Regions from separate parts of the Rhizobium sp. 10N414 genome, predicted to be linked through region 2. Evidence: predicted binding sites of a transcription regulator. Region 2 holds the regulator's gene; each other region holds the start of a gene.
What was found. The regulator PhoB, encoded in region 2, activates phosphate uptake and scavenging genes when phosphate is short. The targets are predictions, from matches to a motif close to TGTCATNNANCTGTCAT.
Positions count from the first base shown of each region.

Region 1: the regulator PhoB is predicted to act here: its motif matches at 2,253-2,269, upstream of phoA (alkaline phosphatase).
Region 3: the regulator PhoB is predicted to act here: its motif matches at 1,914-1,930, upstream of AC1DE4_RS11795 (DUF2794 domain-containing protein).

Region 1 covers NZ_JBFTIN010000003.1:50,235-55,080, reverse strand. Annotated here, with positions in the region: gene rpsD (30S ribosomal protein S4) at 1-485, opposite strand, end outside; gene phoA (alkaline phosphatase) at 730-2,187, opposite strand; gene AC1DE4_RS05225 (helicase HerA domain-containing protein) at 2,352-3,866, opposite strand; gene AC1DE4_RS05220 (MFS transporter) at 3,959-4,846, opposite strand, start outside.
Region 2 covers NZ_JBFTIN010000001.1:141,557-146,402, forward strand. Annotated here, with positions in the region: gene AC1DE4_RS00740 (aspartate aminotransferase family protein) at 1-738, opposite strand, end outside; gene AC1DE4_RS00745 (GcrA family cell cycle regulator) at 1,167-1,700, shown strand; gene phoB (phosphate regulon transcriptional regulator PhoB) at 1,794-2,477, opposite strand; gene phoU (phosphate signaling complex protein PhoU) at 2,514-3,227, opposite strand; gene pstB (phosphate ABC transporter ATP-binding protein PstB) at 3,271-4,086, opposite strand; gene pstA (phosphate ABC transporter permease PstA) at 4,101-4,846, opposite strand, start outside.
Region 3 covers NZ_JBFTIN010000010.1:27,664-32,509, reverse strand. Annotated here, with positions in the region: gene acnA (aconitate hydratase AcnA) at 1-614, shown strand, start outside; gene AC1DE4_RS11800 (DUF1223 domain-containing protein) at 850-1,587, shown strand; gene AC1DE4_RS11795 (DUF2794 domain-containing protein) at 1,953-2,354, shown strand; gene AC1DE4_RS11790 (GNAT family N-acetyltransferase) at 2,362-2,919, opposite strand; gene AC1DE4_RS11785 (Bax inhibitor-1/YccA family protein) at 3,029-3,757, opposite strand; gene AC1DE4_RS11780 (ABC transporter permease) at 3,936-4,846, opposite strand, start outside.

The DNA.
Region 1 (4,846 bases), on a different contig from region 2:
CGTTCAGCCAAGCCAACAGATTCCAGAACGGAAACGAGCTGCTTCGACTTCTGACGAACCTCGATGACGTCGCCAGCCTTGCAACGGTAAGAACCGATGTTTACGCGGACGCCGTTCACGGTCACGTGGCCGTGATTGACGAACTGGCGAGCAGCGAAAACGGTCGGAACGAACTTGGCGCGATAAACGATCGCGTCAAGACGAGACTCCAGAAGACCGATCAGGTTTTCCGAGGTATCGCCCTTGCGGCGGTCGGCTTCAGCGAAGATCGCGCGGAACTGCTTCTCGCGCAGGTCACCGTAGTAACCCTTGAGCTTCTGCTTGGCGCGCAGCTGCACACCGAAGTCAGAAAGCTTGCCCTTGCGGCGCTGACCGTGCTGGCCCGGGCCGTATTCGCGGCGGTTCACCGGGGACTTAGGACGGCCCCAGATGTTTTCGCCCATACGGCGGTCAATCTTGTACTTGGACGATTCGCGCTTGCTCATCGTATTTCCTTTCAGAAAGTTAGAACGGTCTGTTGCCAAACCGCGTGAAGGAAACACGCCCTCCTTTGATCTTCTTTCGAGGATCCGACAGGATCATCCCATTACGCGAACAGGACAAATCCACGGGACATGTCAAATGAAACACCGGACATCTCTGCCCGGTGCTGGGGCGGTCTTTAGGGCGAAGTCGCTGGAATGTCAATCACAATTCCACGTTTTCGCCCGTGGCATTCGCCGACGCGGCCTACTTGGCGCTGGCCGTCTCGGTCTTCAGGCCGAGCGCGTCGCTGATCGTATAGAACAGATCCGTCTGGTCCGTCAGGCCAGTGACATTGGCAGCGCGCGGCCCGTAAGCAGCAATGCGAAGCTGCGAGCCGGTATGGCCCTGGTCATCCGCATCGTCGGAGTTGCCGTAGCTCACGGCCATCACGGCGCCGTCCTTCGTCATCAACGCTTCCGTCAAGCCCGGAGCCTTGGCGTCGGCATCGATGATCTGGCTCGCGTGCGCATGATCGGCGGTGATGATGACGAGCGTGTCGCCGGCTTCTTGCGCAAACTTCAACGCTTCCTGAACGGCTTCATCGAGATCAACCGTTTCGCCGATCTGGCCGCACGGGTTGGCGGCATGATCCTGCTTGTCGATCGACGCTCCCTCGATCTGCAGGAAGAAGCCCTTCTCGTTCGTCCTGAGCAGTTCGATCGCCTTGGCCGTCATCTGTGCCAACGTCGGGGTTGCCGACGTGCGCTTCTCGTTGGGCTTGCAGACGACCGGCTCCTTCTCGACATTGCCGTAATGGCTGGCCTTCGGGCCTTCCCAGCGAACCGGCATATTGCCCTCGGCAAACAGGCCGAGTACCGGCGCACTGTCGTTCGCCTGCTTGACGGCCTGGAGCTCGTCAAGGTTCGAGACGATCTTGTAGCCTCGTTCCTCCGCCTGCTGGCGAAGCGTCTTGTCCTTCCATTCGCCGGCCTTGGCGGTCTCGCCGAAGCTCTTTGCGCCCCCGCCGAGTGTCACGTCGGGGCGCGTATTCAGCAACTGCTCGCTGATCGAACCTTTGCCGCCGTTTTCAAGCGCGTTCGTCGGGCACTTCTCTGTGGTGGATGCCGGACTGTAGCACTTACGCTGGGTCACGTGCGCGATCTGCACGGCTGGCGTTGCATCCTGCAGTTCGGCTGTCGAGACATTGCCTGTGCCAAGACCGGCAGCCTTTGCCTTTTCGATCAGCGTTTCGTGGCTCTTCTCATGAATGTCGATGCCGATCGCGCCGTTGTAGGACTTCACGCCCGTCGCCCAAGCGGTGCCCGAGGCAGCAGAGTCGGTCACATAGGTCGGCTTGCCCGTCTTCTTGTCGAGCGAATAATGCGTGTATTGCCCGGTGACCGGAAGCGCATCGATGCCCTTGAAATACTGGCCCGCGCCGACCGCATAGTTGCGTGCGATGGTGATCTCGGAGTCGCCCATGCCGTCGCCGATCAGGAGGATGACGTTCTTCGGGCGGGTATCGATGAGCGCGGCGCGATAAGCCTCGGTGATGTCGCCGGAAAGGCGGCGTGCGCCACCGGGAGCGCTGAGATCCGCGCTTGCCGCACGTTCCAGAAGCTTGTTCGCCGCATCATCGGCATAGCCAGGCTGAAGGGCAACGGTTGCAAGCAGGCCGCCGACGACAAGGCGCAGCAGCTGGTGACGAACGTTGTTTCTCATGACCGAGATCTCCTTTTGATAATCCGCATCGACCGCACGGGTCGCGCGCCTTATCCACCAACCGAATGAAGCTCTTGTGACAAAAGCAACTTCTTCGTGTGACATTAGAGATCGAGTATAAACCGGGCACATTGTCCGCGCGCTATTTGCCGTCAATTCGGCCGTCATTCTGCTGCGGAGCGCACCTCATCCACATCAGGCGCATTGGCATCGCCGGGAGCGGTCTGGCAACTCATGTCGGGGAAAGCGACGATGCGCTTGCCCGAGAAGTCCGTGTGCACAACCACAGTCCCCTGCTCCTCGAAATAGCCAAGTAGACGTCTCGCACGCCGGGCCGAGTGGGTGCCGTAAGCGCGCGCAATCCGTGCATCCGAGGGGCATGGTTCGCCACAAATTGCCGCTTTTGCCAACATCAGGAAAACACCCTGAAGATCGTCGGTGACGCCAGAAGAGAGCGACAACGCCATTCCCCAGGCCTCGGTTTCTGCGGTCGCCGCACCTACGCCGGAACGCGAAATCGCCACGCGGCGTCGGAACTCCGACAAAGACATCGGAGCACCTGGAACCCGGCGCATGCGAAGTCGCACCAGGAACTCCTGGTAAAGCACGGAATCTGTTCGGAATCCGGAGCTCGGATCGTCCAGTATTTCGTTGAGCACCGCCGTCAGCCGCTCCTCCCGTTCCTCGACCGACAGCTCGGGCTGAGGCGCACGCGTCTCCGAAACCGGAGCCGAGGCAGCAGGAGCCGATCGCGACAACTCCGCGAGAATATCGGTGGTCGGCCGTGGTGCGGGCGCGGCGCGCCGAACGATCGGCCGCTGAAATTCTTCCGGATCCGGGGTGAAGATCAGGTCTTCGACGTCCTGCGGTGCGTCCGGCAGCGGCATGAGCTTGGGGCTCGACGAACGCGCCGAGGTCTCGACATTACCGATCTGGATCGGCAGCGGGCGGCGGGACAAGGCCGGCCCAAGCGCAACGAAATTGCCACGCTTCAGGTCGCGGAACATTTCCGCCTGCCTGCGATCCATCCCGAGCAGATCGGCAGCACGCGCCATGTCGATGTCGAGGAAGGTGCGCCCCATCAGAAAGTTCGAGGCTTCCGCGGCCACGTTCTTGGCAAGCTTTGCCAGGCGCTGCGTCGCGATCACGCCGGCAAGACCGCGCTTGCGGCCGCGGCACATCAGGTTCGTCATGGCGCCAAGCGACATCTTGCGGGCATCTTCCGAGACGTCGCCGCCGACCGAAGGCGCAAACATCTGCGCCTCGTCGACCACGACGAGAACCGGATACCAGTATTCACGGTCGGCATCGAACATGCCGTTGAGGAAAGCGGCTGCGGCGCGCATCTGCTGCTCGATATCGAGACCCTCGAGGGTCAGAACGCAGGAGACGCGATGCTGGCGGATACGATTGGCAATACCGGCCAATTCGGCCTCGGTGCGCTCGCCGTCGACGACGACGTGGCCGAACTTGTCCGACAGTGTGACGAAATCACCTTCGGGATCAATGATGACCTGCTGCACCCACTGCGCTGATTGCTCCAGCAGACGGCGGAGCAGATGCGACTTGCCGGAGCCGGAATTGCCCTGCACCAGAAGACGGGTAGCCAGAAGCTCTTCGATATCGAGCGTGGCCGGATTGCCTCCCGACGCCGATCCCATATCGATACCAACCTGCAATGTCACATTCCTCTTTCAATCAAACACGGCGTCCTAGCAGGTTTGGCCGTGTCTTTGGCAACACGCCCGCACAAACCCACAGAAGAAAAACGTCAGAAACTTGCCTTCAACATTCGCGTAAAGGCCAGGCTGACCGCGAGAGGTACCAGCAAGACCGCCAATCCGACCCGTAGCCCTGATACCTCCGCGATAAAACCGATCAGAGGCGGTCCGATCAGAAAGCCGGTCAGTGCCATGAAGGATAGGATCGCGACATTGGCGGCCGCCGGTCGATCCCTGAGGCTTGCCGCCGCGGTAACAGCCAACGGAAAGCCGACCGACACACCGATCCCAACCAGTGCAAAGCCCGCCAGCGTCACCAGGCTATGCCAGGCAAAGACGACCATGAGCATGCCCACCAGCGAAGCCGCGCCGCAGCCCCGGGCCAGTGAAATCGCCCCGAGGCGCTGTTTCAGATGGTCGCCGCTGAAACGGCCCACCGCCACCATCATGGCGAAAATCGTATATCCGATACCGGTCATCATGCCGTCGGTCTGGAAAACGTCCTTGAGATAGACGGCAGACCAGTCGGCGATCGCTCCTTCGGTCATCGTAATCCCGAAGACGAAGGCGCAGATGCCGAGAAGCGCGCTGCTTGGCAGCTTGAACGGCATATGCGGCGGAGCCGCGCCAGCTTCGCGATCGGGCGGCAGGCGGAGACTTGCCACTATGGCAAACGGCAAAACGACGAAGGCTGCCGCCATGATCGCCCATTCGGCCGGCACGGCAATCGCCACCATTCCCGAACCAAGCAGGCTGCCGGCCATGATGCCTAGGCTCCAGAAGCCATGGCACCGGTTCATAATTACAGAGCCGGTATCCTTCTCAGCACGATCGGCTTCGACATTCAACCCAAGCTCCAGCGTCGACATGGCAACGCCAAGGAGGGCAAGCGCGATGAACAATTCAACCGGCGTCCGGGAGAAGGCCGGAAGGCAGAC
Region 2 (4,846 bases):
GATGCCCTTGGCAACCGCCATGATATCGGGGGTAGCGCCTGACCACTCATGCGCAAAGAGCTTGCCCGTGCGGCCCATGCCGGTCTGCACTTCATCGAAAATCAGCAGCAGACCATGCTCGTCGCAGATCGCGCGAAGTGCCTTCAGGAACTCGTTCGTCGCCGGGCGGACGCCGCCTTCCCCCTGAATAGGTTCGATGAGGATCGCGGCCGTTTCATTTGTGATGGCGCTGCGGACTGCATCGAGATCACCGAACGGCACCTGATCGAAGCCAGGCGCCTTGGGACCGAAGCCTTCGAGGTATTTCTCCTGGCCACCGGCGGCAATCGTCGCCAGCGTACGGCCATGGAAGGCGCCTTCAAAGGTGATAATATGGAACCGCTCGGGATGGCCCTTGGAAAACTGATAGCGGCGCGCGGTCTTGATCGCGCATTCCAAGGCTTCCGCGCCGGAGTTCGTGAAGAACACCTTATCGGCGAAGGTCGCATCGGTCAGCCGCTTTGCCAGTGTTTCCTGACCCGGGATCTCATAGATGTTGGACAGATGCCAGACCTTGTCGGCCTGCTCCTTCAGCGCGCCAACCACATGCGGATGGCTGTGGCCAACGGAGGTGACGGCAACGCCCGCGCCGAAATCAAGATATCGCTCGCCCGTTTCGCTGATCAGCCACACGCCTTCTCCTCGCTCGAACCGCAGCGGGGCACGAGAGTAGGTGTCGTAAAGCGCGGCTTCAGCCATGGCGCGATCTCCTATCAGCAATCATCAGCAGCCGGACTCCGGCTAAGGAAAGCAGGTCCGGAAAATTAAAAATGCCGCCTTTCGGCGGCGAGCAGCACTATTTACTTTTCGCACTGCAATGTCAACAAAACTGAGGTTTCGCTGCATGCGTCAAGCAGCCATCCCGAGGCGCTCGACCTATCAACAACTATGTTGCATAAATGACTCTCACGCCCAGCAAGTTGGGGAAAACTTGAAAATCGATTCCCCGAGATTCAACCGACTCTTGTCACGGAGTCGGCCTCACACTAGGTTAAAACTCAATTACTAGGCTGCATGCGGCGGAACTAGTCACCAAAATTTGAGTAAGCGTTTCTTGCCTCGGATACGTCCGTGGCAACGGTGAAGGATTCTGCCTACACCAACGCTAATAAGGCGGAGACAGGGGCATGAACTGGACAGACGAGCGCGTTGAAAAACTGAAGAAGCTGTGGTCCGAAGGCCTGAGCGCCAGCCAGATCGCAGCACAACTTGGCGGTGTAAGTCGTAACGCCGTCATTGGTAAAGTCCATCGTTTGAGTCTGCCCGGCCGTGCCAAGGCCGGCGGTTCGACGACCACCGTCAGAACCCCCAAGCGCACGACTTCGGCGCCCCGCGCCACGAACTACGCCTCGCGGATCACCACACGCACCGTTACCCGCCAACAGGGCGCGACGATGCTCAAGGAAGAGATCGAAATCGATACGGTGGAGGAAGTCCGCTTCCGTCCGGCCGCAAATGTAATCGTTCCGATTTCTCGCCGCCTTGGCCTCACCGAGCTCACCGAGCGCACCTGCAAGTGGCCGGTCGGCGATCCGCTCAATGACGACTTCCACTTCTGCGGTTGCGAGTCCCCGGACTCTTCCCCGTATTGCACGTATCATCAGCGCATGGCCTACCAGCCGGTCAACGAGCGCCGCAAGGCCGCTAACCGGGTCGCCTGACCCGGAAGCCGGATAAGGAATAAAGAAAACGGGCCCTCGCGGGCCCGTTTTTCGTTGTAAGGGAAAGACCTCTCAGGCTCTCGCCTGAAAGGATCAGGCTTCCATCGAATAGCCGGCACCGCGCACGGTGCGGATGACGTCCTGCATGTTGGGCAAGTTCAAAGCCTTGCGCAGGCGGCCGACATGGACGTCAACAGTACGCTCGTCGACATAGATGTCGTGACCCCAGACGCCGTCGAGCAACTGCGAGCGCGAGAAGACGCGGCCGGGCGATGCCATCAAGAACTCGAGAAGGCGGAATTCGGTCGGGCCGAGGCGGACTTCGCGGCTCTTGCGGTGAACGCGGTGCGTCTCGCGATCCAGCTCGATATCGCCGCACTTCAGCAGCGTCGAGAGCACCTCGGGCTTGGCACGACGCAGCATCGCCTTGACGCGAGCGACAAGCTCCGGCGTCGAGAACGGCTTGACGACGTAATCGTCAGCACCGGTCGAGAGGCCGCGAACCCGTTCGCTTTCCTCGCCACGGGCGGTCAGCATGATGATCGGCAGGCGCTCGGTTTCCGGCCGCATGCGCAGGCGGCGGCAGAGCTCGATGCCAGACACGCCCGGCAACATCCAATCGAGGATGAGAAGGTCCGGCGTGCGTTCCTGAAGCCGGATCTCGGCCTCGTCGCCGCGCAGGATGGTATCGACCTCAAAGCCTTCGGCCTCAAGGTTATAGCGGAGAAGCACGCTCAGCGCTTCTTCGTCTTCAACGACAGCTACTTTAGGGATCATTCGTTTCGGTCTCCTGGGGGCGCGGTCGCGGAATGACTATTCAGTGACTGCGCCGACGGTGTTGGCGGTATCGTCCTTCGGACGTTCGCCTTCCGGCTGGGCACCGGTGGCCATGTAGTAGATCGTTTCGGCAATGTTGGTGGCGTGGTCGCCGATGCGCTCGATGTTCTTGGCGCAGAACAGAAGATGCGTGCAGCTGGTGATGTTGCGCGGATCTTCCATCATGTAGGTGAGCATTTCACGGAACAGCGAGGTGTACATCGCGTCGATTTCCTCGTCGCGCTCACGGACCGATTTTGCTTTGTCGGCAGCACGGCTCGTGTAGACGTCGAGGACTTCCTTGAGTTGGACGAGGGCGAGCTCGGACAGGTGCTCGAGGCCGCGGGCGAGCTTGCGCGGCACGCCGGCGCTCTGTACGGCAATGACGCGCTTGGCAGTGTTCTTGCCCAGGTCGCCGACGCGCTCCAGGTCTGCCGCGATGCGGATGGAGCCCATGATCTCGCGAAGATCGGCCGCCATGGGCTGGCGGCGGGCGATCGTGACGATCGCCTTGTCGCCGATCTCGCGCTCCGCGTGGTCGAGGATCACATCGTCCGAGATGACCTTCTGGGCAAGAGCCGTATCGCCGTTTACGAGCGCGCGTACGGCATCCGAGACCATCTGCTCGGCCAAGCCGCCCATTTCCGAGATACGGCGGGACAGGAACTTCAAATCATCGTCGTAGGCAGAAAAGATATGTGTCGATGCCATAGGGCTCATCCTTGAATATCGTAAGTGCTACCGAGACGGCCGATCAACCGAAGCGGCCCATGATGTAGTCCTGGGTGCGCGGATCGTCCGGGTTGGTGAACATCTTGTCGGTGTCATTCTCCTCGACGAGGTTGCCAAGGTGGAACATGGCTGTGCGCTGCGAAACACGGGCGGCCTGCTGCATCGAGTGCGTCACGATGACAATCGTGTAGTTCTCGCGGAGCTCGTGGATGAGCTCCTCGACCTTGGCCGTTGCAATCGGATCGAGTGCCGAGCATGGCTCGTCCATCAGGATGACTTCGGGGCTGACGGCGACGGCGCGGGCGATGCAGAGGCGCTGCTGCTGACCACCGGAAAGACCGGTGCCAGCTTCGTGAACGCGATCCTTCACCTCATTCCAGAGGCCGGCGCGCTGCAGGCTGTGTTCGACGATCTGGTCCATGTCGGCCTTCGACTTGGCGAGCCCATGGATACGCGGACCGTAGGCGACGTTTTCGTAGATCGTCTTCGGGAACGGGTTGGGCTTCTGGAACACCATGCCTACACGCGCGCGAAGCTCCACAACGTCGATATCCGGATCGTAGATATCTTCGCCATCGAGCGTGATCTTGCCAGTGACGCGGCAACCGTCGATCGTGTCGTTCATGCGGTTCAGGCTGCGCAGGAAGGTGGACTTGCCGCAACCGGATGGGCCAATCAGGGCGGTCACCGTGTTTTCACGGATGTTCAGCTTCACGTCGAACAGCGCGCGCTTCTCGCCGTAGTAAACGGAGACGTCCTGGCCGATCATCTTGTAGGGAATGGTGTTCATCTTCTGATCAACCGCTTTCTCAACTGCTGCTTCCGTCAACATGTTCATAATGTTTACTCCGTTTACCAGCGGCGCTCAAAGCGACGACGCAAGAGGATGGCTCCGAGGTTCATGAGGATCAGGAATAGGAGCAGGACGATAATGGCGCCGGAGGTCCGCTCGACGAAGGCGCGCTCGGCTTCATTGGCCCACATGTAGACCTGCACCGGCAGGGCCGTCGAAGGCTCCATGGGCGTCGCCGGAGCATTCGCGACGAAAGCGACCATGCCGATCAAAAGCAGCGGCGCCGTCTCCCCGAGCGCGTGCGCCAGACCGATAATCGTGCCGGTCAGGATGCCGGGCATCGCAAGCGGCAGGACGTGGTGGAAGACCATCTGCATCTTGGAGGCGCCGAGGCCGAGCGCGGCCGAGCGGATCGATGGCGGGACGGCGCGAAGCGCTGCGCGGGTCGCGATGATGATCGTGGGCAAGGTCATCAGGGTCAGTACCAGACCACCAACCAGCGACGCTGAACGCGGCAAGCCGGCGAAGTTGATGAAAACAGCAAGACCGAGCAGACCGTAGACGATGGAGGGAACCGCCGCGAGGTTGTTGATGTTGACCTCGATCAGGTCCGTCAGCTTGTTCTTCGGTGCAAATTCCTCGAGGTAAATCGAAGCGGCAACGCCGATCGGCAGGGAAAGGACGAGCACGATCAACATCAGATAAAGCGAGCCAACCAGGGCGACACCAAGACCGGCGGCCTCGGGACGGCTGGAGTTGCCGTTGACGAAGAGCCCGGTGTTGAATTTCTTGTGCAGCGCACCGG
Region 3 (4,846 bases), on a different contig from region 2:
GTGCTTACCTGCTTGAGAACCACGTCGCTGTCGCCGACTTCAACCAGTACGGCACGCGCCGCGGTAACCATGAAGTCATGATGCGCGGCACCTTTGCCAACATCCGCATCCGCAACCACATGCTCGGCCCGAACGGCAAGGAAGGTGGCTACACCATCCATTACCCGTCGAAGGAAGAGGAATCGATCTACGACGCGGCTATGCAGTACAAGACCGAGGGCGTTCCGCTCGTCATCTTCGCCGGTGTCGAATACGGCAACGGCTCGTCCCGCGACTGGGCCGCGAAGGGCACCAACCTGCTCGGCGTCAAGGCGGTCATCGCACAGTCCTTCGAGCGTATCCACCGCTCGAACCTCGTCGGCATGGGCGTCATCCCCTTCGTCTTCGAAGAGGGCACGACGTGGCAGAGCCTCGGCCTGAAGGGTGACGAGATGGTCACCATCGAAGGTCTCGAGAACATCAAGCCGCGCGAAAAGAAGATTGCAAAGATCACCTACGGGGACGGCACCGTGAAGGAAGTTCCGCTGCTGTCGCGCGTCGATACGCTCGACGAAGTGGTCTACCTCAACAACGGTGGCATCCTGCAGACGGTTCTGCGCGATCTCGCTGCCTGATTGTTAACAGACTTGCATGACAATGACCGCCGGAAAGAGATTTCCGGCGGTCTTTTTGTTTGAGCACGAGGTATTAGATGGCCAGTCACGCTGATGTGTTTCAGCTTGGCTTCTCCGAAGCTTGGTCTCACCCCTTCGTGACTTTCCGTTTAGATCGAGAACCATTATCTCTACGTTCAGACATCGGAACCTGCGGCGAAGGGTGGCGGTGGTTGCTGAAGAAAAGGTGCAGTGAATGTCCCCGCGGTTTCTGATTTCTCTGGTTGCAGGTGTGGCGCTTGCCGGCCCACTGTTTGCCCAGGACGCGCCAAAAGGCGTGGTCGAACTCTTCACCTCGCAGGGATGTTCTTCTTGTCCTCCAGCCGATGCGGCTTTCCGCAAGATTGTCGAGGCTGGCGGCGTTATCGCCCTCGCTTATCACGTCGACTACTGGAACTACATGGGCTGGGCCGATACGCTGAGTTCGAAGGAAAACACCGAGCGCCAGTATGGCTACGCGCAGACCATGGGCCGCGCCAATGTCTATACGCCGCAGGTTATCGTCAATGGTCGTGACCATGTGGCAGGGGCCGATCTGGGCGCGATCAATAAGAAGATCGATAGCTATGCAGCCGAAGGCAAGGGATTGTCGGTGCCGGTCACCGCACAGATGCGCGACGACCAACTCGAGATCAAGATTGGCGCGGGCCAGGGCAAAGCCAATGTCGTCATGGTCTATTTCAACCGGGAGAAGACCATCGAGGTCGAGAAGGGCGAAAACAGCGGTCAGAAGATTGCTTATCTGAACAGCGTTGCCGATGTCGAAACCGTCGGCATGTGGGAGGGCAAGGAAACGAGCTTGACGCTGCCGGCCAGCGTGATGCAGAAGCCGGATCTTGAGGGCTGCGCGATTCTACTTCAATCCTCCACCGCCGACGGCAATCCATCGGCGATTCTCGGAGCGACGGTCGTCATGGCTGGGAAGAATATCTGACCGTTTCATCTGCCTTGCGGATGGAAAACGGGGCGGCCCGGCTGATCGTATTCGGGGCTGGGGTTAAGGTCGATACGGTCAGCCGGGCCCTTTGGCGCGCTGGCGCCAAACTCGCACAAAACCTTTTCAGCAGACCAAATCCGGCAAAAAGATCATGCGCAAATCAGGTGCGACGCGGGTCCGAACGGCCCCGCGGCGCAGTCGTGAGGGAATTTCTCCTCCAAATGAGGCGCTGTTTTGACTGAATTGCGGCGCTCGGGAGATTGCACAGACTATGATTAATGTGACTGATCGCCCGCTTGCAATTTGTAAACGCTAAGGCAAACTGTCATGTACCCGTCACAAGCGGAGGCACAGGGAGACTGATGACAGATCAGCCGGATTTGCGGCGCGGCGAGAGCCGGTCAGCCGACAACAGTTCCTCAGTCGTCGTAGATCTCAAGGAATACAAGCAGAGCAAGGATCCAGCGCCGGTCACATTCCACCGACGCGAGCTCGACGCGATTTTATGGATTTATGGCCGCATGGTCGGCGAGGGCGAGTGGCGGGACTATGCGATCGATCATCTGAAGGATCGTGCCGTCTTCTCCGTTTTCAAGCGATCAGGTGAAATGCCACTCTTTCGCATCGAGAAGAATCCGAAGCTCACTGCCAAGCAGGGTGCTTATTCCGTTATCAATACGCACGGCGTTATCCTGAAGCGTGGGCACGAACTCCCCCAGGTTCTGAAGGTCTTCAACAAGGCGTTGAAGCTGGTCGAGAAGTAGCTCGAGCTCAGGCCTTGAACAGCGTGCCTGGATAGGTCGAGGCATCGGGGTCGGTCGCCGCCCCATCACCCAGGGCACGCTGCATGATCATCGTGTCGAGCCAGCGACCGTGCTTGTAGCCTGTTGCCTTGAGTCGGCCGGTTTCTGCAAAGCCCAATGTCTGATGCAGGGCAATGGATGCCGGATGCGCGCCGCCGATCACGGCCACCATCTGGCGAAAGCCGAGATCGGTGCAGCGTTGGATCAGTTCGGCGAGCAGCAGCCTTCCAATTCCTTTGCCGCGCGCTTCCGGCGCCAGGTAGATCGAATCCTCGACCATCCAGCGATAGGCCGGCCGCGTGCGGAAGGCCGAGGCGTAGGCGTAACCAAGCAGCCCGCCATTCTCATCGATCGCGGCGATGTAGGGGTAGCTCTGGCCCGTGATTGCGGAAAATCGTGCCGCCATCTCGCTCTCGTCCGGTGGGACGATCTCGTAGCTTGCGACACCGTTCAGTACGGATTCGCGATAGATGGCCGTGATGGCAGGGAGATCGGATGAGGAAGCGTCGCGGAGGAAGATGGGCATTCGGTCGGCCGGCAGATATGACGATGGACTCTTCCAGAAATCATCCTCGGCATGATCGAGCAACAAAAAAGGCGGCCGAAGCCGCCTTTTTCGATAACGTTCCTGTTCCTTATTTGCGGTCGCCCATGAACTGCAGGAGGAACATGAAGAGGTTGATGAAGTCCAGATACAGGGTCAGTGCGCCCATGATTGCCTTGCGGCCGGCAACATCCGCGCCGTCTGCTGCGTAGTACATTTCCTTGATGCGCTGCGTGTCGTAGGCGGTAAGGCCTGCGAAGATCAGCACGCCGATCACGGAGACCGCGAACTGCAGGGCAGACGATGCCAGGAAGATGTTCACGATCGACGCGATGATCAGGCCGAAGAGACCCATGATCAGGAACGAGCCCATCGCGGAGAGATCACGCTTGGTCGTGTAGCCGTAAAGCGACAGCGCACCAAAGGAGGCGGCCGTCACGAAGAACGTCTGCGTGATGCTCGACTGCGTGTAGACCAGGAAGATCGACGAAAGCGACAGGCCCACCAGCGCGGCGTAGACCCAGAAGGTCGTCTGCGCGGCGGCAACGCTCATCCGGTTAATCCTGAAGCTCAGGAAGAACACGGCAGCCAGCGGTGCAAGGATGATCACCCAACGGAGCGGCGACTGGAAAAGCAATACGCCAAACTGCGTCAGCTGGCCGTCCTGGACGGCGAAATTGAAGCCCAGATAGGCGGCTACACCCGTGATCGCCAAACCCAGCGCCATCAGGTTGTAGACCTTGAGCATATAGCTGCGCAGGCCCTGGTCGATCATCTCGCCAGTCTGTACGCGGCCTTGGTAATTACGAAGGTCAGCCATAGTTTCCTCTTATAAGCTCCGGTGTGGACACGGTGGCGGGTCAACGACCCGGGCGCCGCTGCGGAGCCCAGCATGCCTGCACACAATATGAGCCTTTCGGCTTTCGCAAACAAGGCCCTTGCAACCCGCGATCGGGTTAAATCGCCGTAAGGTGAAGGAAATTTCTCCGTTTGATCAATCAGAGTTCGCGCAAAACGGGTGCCGCTTTCTGGCCGAGGATGCGCCAGGTGCCGATGAGTCCGATACCAACGGTCAGAACCAGAGCCGTCACAAGTGTCAGGCCGGCAACATCGGGCAGGAAGTGCGAGGGGATGCGCATGATCCGGGCGGTGATGAACCAGGCCGCAACGCCGCCGGCAAAAAGGGCGAAGACTGCGGTCGCCGCCCCAAGGATCAAATATTCGTAGCAGAAGGCACGGATCAGCATTCGCCTCGTCGCGCCGAGTGTCTTGAGGACGACCGCGTCATGGGTACGGGCGCGGTTACCGGCGGCCAGCGCGCCGGCCAGAACCAGGACCGAGGCGATCAGCGCAACGGAGGCAGCGGCGCGGATCGCAGTCGCCAACTGCGCCACCAGCGTGTTGACGATGTCGATCGCGTCCTTGACCCGCACGCTTGTGATGGTCGGATACGTGTTTGTAACGGACTTCAAGATCGCGGCCTCCTGGCCAGAGGTCGCCGTCGGGTCGGTGAGCGTCGCGAGCCAGGCGTGCGGGGCGCCGCGAAATGTATTCGGCGAGAAGATCATCACGAAGTTGATGGAAAGCGACTCCCACTCGACCTTGCGCAGGCTCGCAATCCTCGCGGTGATGTTGCGGCCGAGCACGTTGACGGTGACGGTGTCACCGATCTTCAGGCCGAGTTCATTTGCCTCCTCGGCAGAGAAGGAGACGAGCGGTTCGCCGCTATAGTCCTTCGGCCACCATGATCCCTCGGTCAGCGATGCATTTTCCGGCAGCGCTTCCGAATAAGTGATGCCGCGGTCGCCACGCAGCACCCACTGGCCGCCGGGCGGAACCTTGCGCTTGGTAACGTCCTCGCCGTTAAAGGCGAGGATCCGGCCGCGCAGCATCGGCACTTCGACCAGTT